Regions from separate parts of the Cupriavidus sp. 8B genome, predicted to be linked through region 2. Evidence: predicted binding sites of a transcription regulator. Region 2 holds the regulator's gene; the other holds the start of a gene.
What was found. Region 2 encodes HrcA, which represses chaperone genes, less so after heat shock. Its sites were predicted from a motif close to TTAGCACTCNNNNNNNNNGAGTGCTAA; they were not measured.
Positions count from the first base shown of each region.

Region 1 (5,776 bases), on a different contig from region 2:
TTACCAAGGCGTGGATCGAAATGATCCACCGCTACTTCGCCATGGCGGTCGGCGTGCTGATCATCACGCTAATGGTGCTGGCCTGGGTCAAGCGGCGCGAGCTCAAGCAGTCGCCCTGGTTCGCCACCGGCGTGCTGCTGCTGGTGTGCGTGCAGGGCGCGTTCGGCGCCTTTACGGTCACGCTCAAGCTGCAGCCCATCATCGTGGTCACGCACCTGATGCTCGGCATGAGCCTGCTGGCGGCGTTGATCTGGCTGGGCTCGCGCAACGACCCGCCGCTGCGGGTCGCGCCGCAGGCGGCCGGGCTGCGCTGGCCGGCGCGCATTGCGCTGGCCTTGCTGGTGTTGCAGATCTTCCTGGGCGGCTGGGTGAGCACTAACTATGCGGTGCTGGCATGTACCGACTTTCCGCTGTGCAACGGCCAGCTCGTGCCGGACATGGACTTCCGTCACGGCTTCACGCTGTGGCGCCAGCTCGGCATGACCGCAGACGGCGATTACATTCCACACTCGGCCCTGGTAGCGATCCACTGGGTGCATCGCGGCTTTGCTCTTGTCGTGCTGGCTTTCCTGGCCTGGTTCGGCCTGCAGGCGCGCCGCCTTGGCGGCCTTGCGCGCAGCGCCGGCTGGCTGCTGGGCTTTCTCGCGCTGCAACTGGCCACCGGCCTTTCGAACATCGTGTTCGACTGGCCGCTGGGCGCCGCGGTGGCGCATAACGGCGGCGCGGCGGTCTTGCTGCTGCTCCTGGTTCGCCTCAACTACAATATAGGGCTCGCGGCCCGGTCCGCTGACATCGCTACCGACGTGCCGGCCGCCGCGCGCGCCACATGAAAGACAAGAACTCCTCAGTGGTTACAGCTACCCACACACATCCCCTCGGACGGGTTCGCCACCTGGTCCGCCAATACGCCGCCCTGACCAAGCCGCGGGTGACGCAGCTTGCCGTCTTCTGCGCCATCATCGGCATGTTCCTGGCCACGCCCGGCATGGTGCCGTGGCCGGTGCTGATCGGGGGCGCTGCCGGCATCTGGCTGTTGGCAGGTGCCGCTTTCGCCATTAACTGCCTGGTGGAGCAGAAGGTCGACGCGCTGATGCGCCGCACCGCATGGCGCCCGTCGGCCACCGGCGAGATCACCACCATCCAGACGCTGGTCTTCTCCGCGGTGCTGGGCGGGGCAGGGATGTGGCTGCTGCACGTCTACACCAACGACCTGACCATGTGGCTGACCGTGGCCACCTTCGTCGGCTACGCTGTGGTGTACACCATCCTGCTCAAGCCGGCCACGCCGCAGAACATCGTCATCGGCGGCCTGTCCGGCGCCATGCCGCCGGCGCTCGGCTGGGCGGCGGTCGCGGGCGACCTGCCGGCGGAAGCCTGGTTCCTGGTGCTGATCATCTTTACGTGGACGCCGCCGCACTTCTGGGCCCTGGCCCTGTATCGCCGCGCCGACTACGCCAAATCCGGCCTGCCGATGCTGCCGGTGACGCACGGCGAGCGCTTCACGCTGCTGCACATCCTGCTGTACACGCTGATCATGATCGCGGCCACGCTGCTGCCTTTTGTGTACGGCATGTGCGGCTATATCTACCTGGCGGCCGCGCTGGTCCTGGGGGGCGGTTTCCTGGCCTACTCGTGGAAGATGTATCGCAACTACTCGGACGCGCTGGCGCAACGCACCTTCCGCTTCTCGATCCTGTATCTCTCGCTGTTGTTCGCCGCGCTGCTGGTCGATCACTACTTCAAGTTCCTGCCGCAGGCCTGAGCGGGCCGGGCAGGCTTGCGGCATCTTGTCGCGGCATGCGCGCGTGGCGGCCCCGATCGGCGATACTGCGTGTCATCTGTTAATGTGACCTTGTCGCGTCCAGCCGCCTGCCGGGCGGTCCGGCCCGTCAACACCACCCGAACTCGCATGCCAAACCGCTTCCCTTCAGCCTTTCTCCCCACCTTCGCGACTTTCCGCCGGTTTTGCCTGCTGGCCCTGTGCTCGCTGCTGCTGGCGGCATGTGGTCAGCAGAAGGCTTCCTTCAAGAACGTCGATATCACCGGCGGCAGTGAGTTCGGCAAGGACTTCGTCCTCACCGACCACAACGGCAAGGTGCGCTCCATTGGCGACTTCAAGGGCAAGGCGGTAGTGATGTTCTTTGGCTATACGCATTGCCCGGACGTGTGCCCGACCACCATGGCCGAGCTCAAGGCGGTGATGGAGCAACTGGGTCCGGACGCCGACAAGGTGCAGGTACTGTTCGTCACGGTGGATCCGGAGCGCGATACGCAGGCTCTGCTGGCGCAGTATGTGCCGGCTTTCGATCCGCGCTTCCTGGGCATGCGCCCGGCCGACGATGCCGCGCTGCAGAAGGTTGCCAAGGACTTCAAGGTGTTCTACGCCAAGGTGCCGGGCACTTCGCCGAACAACTACACCATGGATCACTCGGCGGGCAGCTATGTGTTCGACCCGAGCGGCAAGCTGCGGCTGTTTATCCGCCACGGCCAGGGGCCGGAGCCGATCGTGCACGACCTCAAGCAGCTGCTGTCCTGAGGCGAGCCGCCGGCGCGAAACCGGCGGGAAAAATAAAACAGGGCCGGTCGCGAGACCGGCCCTGTTTATTTCTGGCGCGCTTGAGCTTGAGCTTCGGCCTTAGGCAAAGGCCTGCAGCGCACCCTTCATCTTCTTCATCGCCGCGGTTTCGATCTGGCGGATGCGTTCGGCGGAAACGCCGAATTCGTCAGCCAGTTCATGCAGCGTGGAGCCGCCCGAGCCGTCGTCGTTGACCTGCAGCCAGCGCGCCTCGATGATGCGGCGGCTACGGTCGTCGAGCTTGGACAGCGCTTCTTCCAGGCCTTGCACCTGCAGGCGGTCGTGGCGCTGGGCCTCGATCACGCGGGTCGGCTCGTTGTGGTTGTCGGCCAGGTAGGCGATGGGCGCGAAGTCTTCTTCGCCATCGTCGATCTGCCCTTCGAGCGCCAGGTCGCCGCCCGACAGGCGGGTTTCCATCTCCATCACTTCTTCCGGCTTGACGTTCAGCTCGCGCGCAACCGCGTCGATCTGTTCCGGCGTGAAGGTATGGGCGCCCTGCTTGTGGCTGCGCAGGTTGAAAAACAGCTTGCGCTGGGCCTTGGTGGTAGCCACCTTGACCATGCGCCAGTTCTTCAGCACGTATTCGTGGATCTCGGCCTTGATCCAATGCATGGCGTACGACACCAGCCGCACGCCCTGGTCCGGGTCGAAGCGCTTCACGGCCTTCATCAGGCCGATATTGCCTTCCTGGATCAGGTCTGCGTGGGGCAGGCCATAGCCGAGGTACTGGCGGGCGATGGACACCACCAGGCGCAGGTGCGACAGCACCATGCGGCGCGCCGCATCGACGGAGTCGTGCTCGCGCAACTCGCGCGCGAGCCGCTGCTCTTCCTCGGGGGTAAGCAGGGGAATACGGTGGACAGCCTGGATATAGCTGTCGATATTTCCCAGCGTTCCGGGAAAGGTCAGCGCAAACGTCCCGGCGCCCTGCGGCACCGTAGGCAGACGGTTGGTCATTTGGGTTTGGTCAGCAGATAAGACCGCGTTCACTCGATTGCTCCTTTCGCATTCCGGCGGGTGGGTTGCCCGCGTGCGCGGACCTTTTGGGGGGCTCGCACTGCATTGCAACACATATTAGCACTCAAGCCGGGGGACTGCTAAGTTCGAGTGACAATAGGGTTGATAGTTCCTGGTAATCGAATATTGCTTCTACATAGTGTTTTAAACCGACATCTTGCGTGATGTGGCGAGGGATGTGGCGAGGCCACTATCTCACGCGGGTGCGCCAACGATCGGACAATGATTAGAGGGCCGCTACTCCTGCCGGTTCTGTCGCCAGATGAGATGCTGTGTTTCGCTAGCAGCTACACTCTTTTCATTTATCTCAGTGGTGCTGCGCGCCAGCATCGACCAAACCGGGGAACATTCATGTCTGCTATCGAACACTTGCTCAAGCCGCATACCCGAGACCTCGGCGACTTTGCCGTGAGCCGCCTGCTGCCCGCCGCGGCAACCCAGACTGTCGGCCCATTCATCTTCTTCGACCACATGGGCCCGGTGGCCATGCCGCCGGGAGAGGGGGCGAATGTGCGCCCGCATCCGCATATCGGCCTAGCCACGGTCACCTACCTGTTCGAGGGCGAGATGCTTCACCACGACAGCCTGGGCAGCAAGCAGGTCATCAGGCCGGGCGACGTGAACTGGATGACGGCGGGCAGGGGCATCGCGCACTCGGAGCGCTCGCCCCAGGCCGCCCGCGATGCCGGGCCACGCCTGCACGGCATCCAGACCTGGGTGGCGCTGCCCAAGGAGCACGAGAACGTCGAGCCGTCCTTCCATCACCATCCGGCGGCGACGCTGCCCAAGCTGGAGCGCCCTGGCGTACGCATGACGGTGATTGCGGGCGATGCGTTTGGCGCCGAGGCGCCGGTGAAGGTGTTTGGCCGCACGCTCTATGTAGCCATTGAGCTCGAGGCGGGCGCCAGCCTGGAGATTCCGGCGGAGCATGCCGAGCGCGGCGTCTACCCGGTGGACGGCACCATCGCGCTGGACGGCGAGGTGCTGCCGGAGCGGCACCTGGCGGTGCTGGTGCCGGGCCAGCCGGTGACGTTGACGGCGCAGGTGGCGTCGCGCGTGATGTTGCTCGGCGGGGACCCGACCGACGGCCATCGCTTTATCTTCTGGAATTTCGTTGCCAGCACCAAGGAGGCGATCGAAGCGGCCTCCCAGCGCTGGGAGGATGACCAGTTCCCGCGAGTGCCGGGGGAAGACGACCGCATCCCCCTGCCCCAGCGCAAGCGCTGACCAGAGGCGCCCGCGCAGCCGGCCCGGCTCAGACCGGGCTGGCCCAGGCTACCCGCGTGCCTTGCTGCAGGCAGTCGCGGATGGCGTCGATCTGCGTGGCGATCGGGGCGGGCACGGGCAGCTTGCCGTCCAGCACGAGGCGGATCCAGGCCGCGGTCTGGTCCACGTCGCTGCCGGGCGGCAACTCCGGCACTTCCACGATGGAGCCGGAAGTCGGGTCGACCAAAGTACGCTGATGCCCGTCGTGCAGCCAGTCGATGCGGCTGTTGCGCCGGGCGTCCGCCACCACCTCGCCTTCGGTGCCGCGCGCCAGCAGCACATTGGCGGGCTCGCGCGAGAAATAGTCGGTCAGGGTTTCGCGGTACTCGGGGTGGGTGTAGCTATACAGCCGCAGCGCCTCGGCCGGGGAGTGCGCGCCCACCGGCTGCAGCATCTTGACCACCGTATGCGCGGAGTTGCGCAAGCCGATCTGCATGCGCTTGTCCAGCATCCGGGCCAGCGCCGGCGACAGCACGTCGATCGGCAGCACGGCCAGCGGGCCGGGCTGGGCGTCCTTGCTGCGCAGCTGGGATTCGGCCTGCGCCACGGAGCCGCAAGGCGCGATGCCCAGCGCCTCGAACAGCGAGATGCTGGTGACGCGCCCGTTGAACTGGCGGGAGCCGTGCACCAGCACCGGTATGCCCTCGCGCGCCAGCAGCAGCGCCAGCAGCGGCACCAGGTTGGGCTGCTTGCGCGCGCCGTTGTAGCTGGGGATGGACACCACGATGCGGTCCGCCGGGCCGGCCAGCGGCAGGCAATGCGCGTGTGCGGCATCGAGCATGCCGGCCAGCTCGTGCGGCGCCTCGCCCTTGATGCGATAGGCCATAAGCACCGCGCCCAGCTCGATATCGGCCACGCGACCCGCCAGCATGGCATCGAACAGCGCGTGGGCGTCTTCGCGCGGCAGCGCACGGGCGC
Region 1 covers NZ_BAAILO010000211.1:37,398-43,173, forward strand. The annotation lists gene ACYP5B_RS21140 (COX15/CtaA family protein) at 1-830, shown strand, start outside; gene cyoE (heme o synthase) at 827-1,762, shown strand; gene ACYP5B_RS21150 (SCO family protein) at 1,910-2,536, shown strand; gene rpoH (RNA polymerase sigma factor RpoH) at 2,636-3,532, opposite strand; gene ACYP5B_RS21160 (pirin family protein) at 3,944-4,819, shown strand; gene ybiB (DNA-binding protein YbiB) at 4,848-5,776, opposite strand, start outside.
Region 1: rpoH (RNA polymerase sigma factor RpoH) is a predicted target of HrcA. The motif match lies at 3,650-3,676, and genes of this name have one in related genera.

Region 2 (6,331 bases):
TCGATGCAGGCTCCACGTTAAGGCGCCGATTCTCGGCATCCTGCCGCCGGCGCGCCTCGCTGGCCTCGGTTTCCGCATAGAGCGTCTGGGCTACCGCAGCCGGGCCGCGCAGCCCCGCAATCCCTTTCACCACGATTTCCCAGCGTTGCTGGTGCGCCTCCAGGACGACGGTGTCGCCCGGCTTCACCTCGCGCGAATTCTTGCACGCCTGGCCGTTGACCTGCACCTTGCCACGCTCCACCGCCTCGGCGGCCAGCGAGCGGGTCTTGAAGAAGCGCGCGCACCATAGCCATTTATCGATGCGCAGGCGGGCATCGGCCTCGAAAGATACACTCATGTCGTCACCTCCATGCGTTGAGCAGCGCCACGCTCATGCCGCGGCGCCGCGCGTCTGCGCTTGCGTGCGGCGGGCCTCCAGCTCATGCGGATGCGGCAGCCGCAGCGGCCAGCCCTGCAAGTGCTGTAAGCCGATCTCCGCCAGCCCGGCAATCCAGCTTTCCGAATCGTTGAGGCAAGGAATGTAGTGGAACACCTTGCCGCCTGCCACTTGGAACTCGGAGCGCCCTTCCATCGCGATCTCCTCCAGTGTCTCAAGGCAATCGGCCGGAAAGCCCGGACAAAACACGTCGACCCGCCCGGTGCCGACCTTGCCAAGTTCCTGCAAGGTGGGCGCGGTATAGGGCTGCAGCCACTCCGCCTTGCCAAAGCGCGACTGGAAAGTGACCTGGTACTGCCCAGGCTGCAGGCCCAGTGCCTCGCCCAGCAGGCGCCCGGTCTTGAGGCACTCGCAATGATAGGGATCGCCGAGTTCCAGCGTGCGGCGCGGCACGCCGTGGAACGACAGGATCAGCTTGTCGCCCCGCGCGAAATCCGGCGTGCCATGCTGCGCCCAGTATGCCCCCACCTGCTGGTGCAAGGCGGCAATGTACGCCGGATGGTCGTGGAAATGCTTGACCAGCCGCAGCTCCGGCTGGTTTCGCCACTGCTTGAGTACCCGGAACACCTCGTCGAAGCCCGTCGCCGTGGTGGTGCCGGAGTACTGCGGGTACAGCGGCAGCAGCAAGATGCGCTCGGTCCCCTGGCGGCGCAACGCTTCCAGCACCGAGCCGATCGACGGATTGCCGTAGCGCATGGCGCACGCCACGGTCACCTCATGGCCTTGCTGGTTCAGCAGCAGCTGCAGGGCGTGTGCCTGGCGCTCGGTGTGCACCAGCAGCGGGGAACCCGTCATATGGGCCTCGCGCAGCCAGATCGACTCGTACTTCATCGCCGAGGCGCGCGAGCGCAGTGGCACGATGATGCCGTACAGCAGCGGCAGCCAGGCCGCGCGCGGGATCTCCACCACACGCGGGTCGGACAGGAACTGCTTGAGGTAGCTGCCGACCGCCTTCGGCGTTGGCGCATCCGGCGTGCCAAGGTTGATCAGCAGGATGGCCGTGCGCGGCGCCTGGCCATGCTGGTAGGCCGGTTCGGGAGTAAACGTCATGTAATTTCCGGTGTGGCGGGGCGGCGCGGGCACAAGGCGCGCGCCAGCCAGGGCTCGCCGAGCTTACAGGATCTGGGGAACAGGCAGTCTGTGAGACCGGGCCAGGCCAACACTAGTTCTGGCTGAGCGCGCTGGACAACAGGCGCGCGGTGATGTCGACGATCGGAATGACCCGTTCGTAGGCCATGCGGGTCGGCCCGATCACCCCGAGCGTGCCGACGATCTGGCCGTCGACTTCGTAGGGCGCGGTAATGACCGCCATGTCTTCCAGCGGCACCAGCTTGCTCTCGCCGCCGATGAAGATCTGCACGCCCTGGGCGTGGCTGGAGACATCGAGCAGCTTGAGCAGGCCGGTCTTGTGCTCGAACACGTCGAACAGGCGGCGCAGCTTTTCCATGCTAGAGGACAGGTCCTCCACCTCCAGCAGCTTGCGCTCGCCCGAAATGAAGACGTGATCGTCGTCCCCCTCGGCCATGGCGCTGCTGCCCGCCTCCACCGCCGCCTGCATCAGCTGCGACATATCCATGCGCAGCGCCTGCAGTTCGCCGCGCAGGTGGTTGCGCACGTTGTCGAAACTCATGCCGGCAAAGTGCGAGTTGATGAAATTGGCGGCTTCGACCAGCTGGGACGGGGTGTACGGCAGCTCGGTCTGGATGATGCGGTTCTGCACGTCGCCCTCGGGGGTGACGATGATCAGCAGGATGCGCTTGTCCGACAGCCGCATGAATTCGACCTGGCGGAACGCCTGGGCGCGCCGTGGCGTCATCACCACGCCGGCGAACTGCGACAGGTTGGACAAGGTGTGCGCCGCCGAGGTGATCATCCGCTGCGGCCCGAGCTGCTGGCCCTGCAGCTGGCCCCGGATCTTGCCGGTCAGCTCGGCCAGGTTGAGCGCGCCGTCCAGCGGCTGGGCGGTCAGCATGGTATCGACGAACAGCCGATAGCCACGCGGCGTGGGGATACGCCCGGCCGAGGTATGCGGGCTGGTAATGAACCCCATTTCCTCCAGGTCGGACATCACATTGCGGATGGTCGCCGGAGACAGGTCGAGCCCCGAGTACTTCGACAAGGTTCGAGAGCCCACGGGCAGCCCCTCGGCGATGTAGCGCTCGATGAGGGTTTTGAGAAGCGTTTTCGCACGTTCATCCATGATGTTCCTGATTTTACGCAAGTTTTCACCATTCGGGCGGCTCATCCGCGATCCGGCCCGGCGGCGAGCGCCCTCCTGCTGACAATGGTCACGGCGGTATGGTCTAATCCCGGCATGTCTTCGCTCCCCAAGCCCGGCGCCGCGCGCGCCCCATTTCGCACCGTCGCCCTGATCGGCAGGTACGCCACTGCCGGCATCGAGGGCCCGCTGGAAGAGCTGGCCGCCTGTATCCTCAGGAACGGCCAGGATGTGGTGTTCGAGCGCGAAACCGCCCTGGCCACCGGGCTGACCGACTATCCGGCGCTGGCGCCCAACGAAATCGGCAAGCATGCCGATGTGGCGGTGGTGCTCGGCGGCGACGGCACCCTGCTGGGCCTGGCGCGCCAGCTGGCCGGCTACCCGGTGCCGCTGATCGGCGTGAACCATGGGCGCCTCGGCTTCATGACCGACATCCCGTTGGAGGACGTGCACTCGGTGCTCCCGGACATGCTGGCGGGCCGCTACGAGTCCGAGACCCGCATGCTGCTGGAGTCCCAGGTGGTGCGCGACGATGGCGTGATCTTCTCCGCGCTGGCCTTCAACGACGTCGTGGTCAACCGTTCCGGCATTTCCGGCATGGTCGAGCTGGCGGTGTCGGTGGACGGCCACTTCATGTACAACCAGCGCTCCGACGGCCTGATCGTCTCCACGCCGACCGGCTCGACCGCCTATGCGCTGTCGGCAGGCGGCCCGATCCTGCACCCTACCTTGTCGGGGCTGGTGCTGGTGCCGATTGCCCCGCATGCGCTGTCCAACCGCCCGATCGTCCTGCCGCACGATGCCGAGGTGTCGATCGAGGTCGCCACGGCGCGCGACGCCAGCGTGAACTTCGACATGCAGTCGCTGACCTCGTTGCTGCCGGGCGACCGCATCGTGGTGCGGCGCTCGGCCAAGACCGTCAACCTGCTGCACCCGATCGGCTACAACTATTACGCCACGCTGCGCAAGAAGCTGCACTGGCACGAGTACCCGAGCGAAGACAACCGGCTCTGATCCGCACCGAACCGGCCCAGATCCGCCACCTGACATCACCCAGCCCCGACCAGTCGACCACGATGCTGCGCAGCCTGTCCATCCGCGATTTCGTCATCGTCGATACGCTCGACCTCGACTTCTCCCCGGGCTTCACCGTCTTCACCGGCGAGACCGGCGCCGGCAAATCGATCCTGATCGATGCGCTGGCCCTGGTGCTGGGTGAGCGCGCCGACGCCGGCGTGGTCCGCGAAGGCGCCGCCCGGGCCGGCATCAGCGCCACCTTCTCCACCCCGGCCGGGCTCGACGCGTGGCTGGCCGAACATGACCTCACCGGCGACGAAGGCACGGTGCTGCTGCGCCGTACCGTCGACGCCAGCGGGCGCAGCAAGGCCTTTATCAACGGCGGCGCCGCCACGCTGGGCCAGTTGCGCGACATCGGCGACCGCCTGGTCGATATCCACGGCCAGCATGCCCATCAGTTGCTGCTGCGCCCCGACGCCCAGCGCCTGCTGCTCGATGCCCATGCCGGGCTCACCGCGCAGGCCGGCGCGGTGGCCGAAGCCTGGCGCTCGTGGCGCGCGTGCGTGCGCCAGCGCGAAACCGTCGAGCACCGCTCGCGCGAGATGCAGCTGGAACGCGAGCGGCTCGAATGGCAGGTCGGCGAGCTCGAGAAGCTGGCACCCCAACCCGGCGAATGGGAAGACATCCAGGCCGAGTACAACCGGCTGTCGCACGCCGCCGGGCTGATCGAGGGCAGCCGCGCCGCGCTGGAGGCGCTGTCCGAGGCCGATGGCTCGGTGCTGTCGGGGCTCAACAGCGTGGTGCAGCGCCTGCGCCAGATGGCTGACGTCGACCCCGCGCTGGGTGACGTCCTGGCGGCGCTGGACCCCGCGCTGGTCCAGGTCGAGGAGGCCGCGCACTCGCTCAACCGCTACGTCGACCGGATCGACCTGGACCCCGAACGCTTGCAGGTGGTGGAGGCGCGCATGCAGGCGCTGCACACCACCGCGCGCAAGTACCGGATGCCGCCGGAGCAGTTGCCGGACGAACTGATGGCGCGCCGCCAGCAACTGGACGATCTCCAGTCCGCCCAGGACCTGAACAAGGCGATGGCGCGCGAGGCCGCGGCCCGCGCCGCCTACCTCACCATCGCCCAGCACCTCGGCGCCGCCCGCAAGATGGCGGCCGAAAGCCTGTCGGCCGCCGTGACGGATGCCATGCAGGGCCTGTCCATGGCGGGCGGCAGTTTCGCGGTGGCGCTGCACCCGCTCGACGAAGGGCAAAGCCATGGACTGGAACAAGTCGAGTTCCTGGTGGCAGGCCATGCCGGCGTCAGCGCGCGCCCCCTGGCCAAAGTGGCGTCGGGCGGCGAGCTGGCTCGGATCAGCCTGGCGATTTCCGTCATTACCAGCGAGGCCGCGCCCACCCCGACCCTGATCTTCGACGAGGTCGACACCGGCATCGGCGGCGCGGTGGCCGAGGTGGTGGGCCGCCGCCTGCAGGAACTCGGCCGCGCTCGCCAGGTGCTGTGCGTGACCCACCTGCCCCAGGTGGCCGCCCAGGCCGGCGCCCACCTGCTGGTCAGCAAGGAGACCAGCCAGCCCGACGGCAACGGCTCGGTCACCCGCTCGCGCATCCGCGCCCTCGACGCCGCTGGCCGCGTGGTCGAAACCGCACGCATGCTGGGTGGGACCACCGTGACGGCCACCACAGTGCAACACGCCGAGGAGATGCTCGCGCAAGGCCTGCGCGGCACCACCGGCACGGCCCGGGAAGCGCGCCGTTCGCGGCGCAGCGCAGGCTGATTGCCCGCGCCCTGGCCAGTAACCATTCAGGAGTTTCCCCATGTCACTCGGCAAACAGCCGCACTCCCGCTCACTGGCTCGCCCGCTGCGGATCACCGCCGCCTGCGGCCTGCTGGCCCTGCTAGCCCTGACCGCTTGCCAGGCGCAACAGCGCCCGTCGGCGCCGCCGCTCAACAGCATCAGCGCCGATCGCGCCGTAGGCGATATCATGGTGCGTTTCTCCGCGCCGCCCGTCACCGTGTCCGAAGAAGCCGATCGCTTGCTGGCGTCGATTGCCGGCCCGATCCGCTTCGTCGTCAAGCGGCCCATGTCGGGCGGCGTCTGGCTGGTCACCGCGATCTCCGCGTCGGCCGATGCCACGATCGACCAGGCGGTCGCCACGCTGCGCGGCGCCGCTCGCATCGAGCTGGCCGAGCCTGACCGCGTGCTCAAGCCGAATCGCACCCAGCCCATCGGCCGCGACATGCCGGCGAGCTGAATCCGGCGGCTGCCCGATTGCTGTCGTCGGAATCCATGGCCTGGACGTTGAAGGTTGAAGATTGCAGGTTGAATGCTGTAACCGCGGTCAGTCCGAAGCGGGCTCAACGGGAGAACGTAGACATGCAGGCACAGCGTCAATTCCGATCCGGCAAAACGCGGCGCACACCGCGCCATGCAGCCCTGCTGCTGGCGCTGGGCGCCGCCCTCTGGCTGGGCGCCCCCGCCGCGGCCAGCGCGGCCCCCGACCCCGCCGCGCGCCCCGCGCCGCACTACACCGGCAACTTTATCGTGCGCTGGCGCGACGGCAGCACAAGCACAACCACCAGCATGAGCGCCAGCAGCGCCGGCGCGAGCGACAGCGCTGCCGCCAGCGGCCTGTCCGAGCGCATGCTGAGC
Region 2 covers NZ_BAAILO010000132.1:1,565-7,895, reverse strand. The annotation lists gene ACYP5B_RS14225 (RNA-binding S4 domain-containing protein) at 1-337, opposite strand, end outside; gene hemH (ferrochelatase) at 371-1,486, opposite strand; gene hrcA (heat-inducible transcriptional repressor HrcA) at 1,599-2,636, opposite strand; gene ACYP5B_RS14210 (NAD kinase) at 2,751-3,668, shown strand; gene recN (DNA repair protein RecN) at 3,731-5,455, shown strand; gene ACYP5B_RS14200 (hypothetical protein) at 5,496-5,933, shown strand; gene ACYP5B_RS14195 (S8 family peptidase) at 6,056-6,331, shown strand, end outside.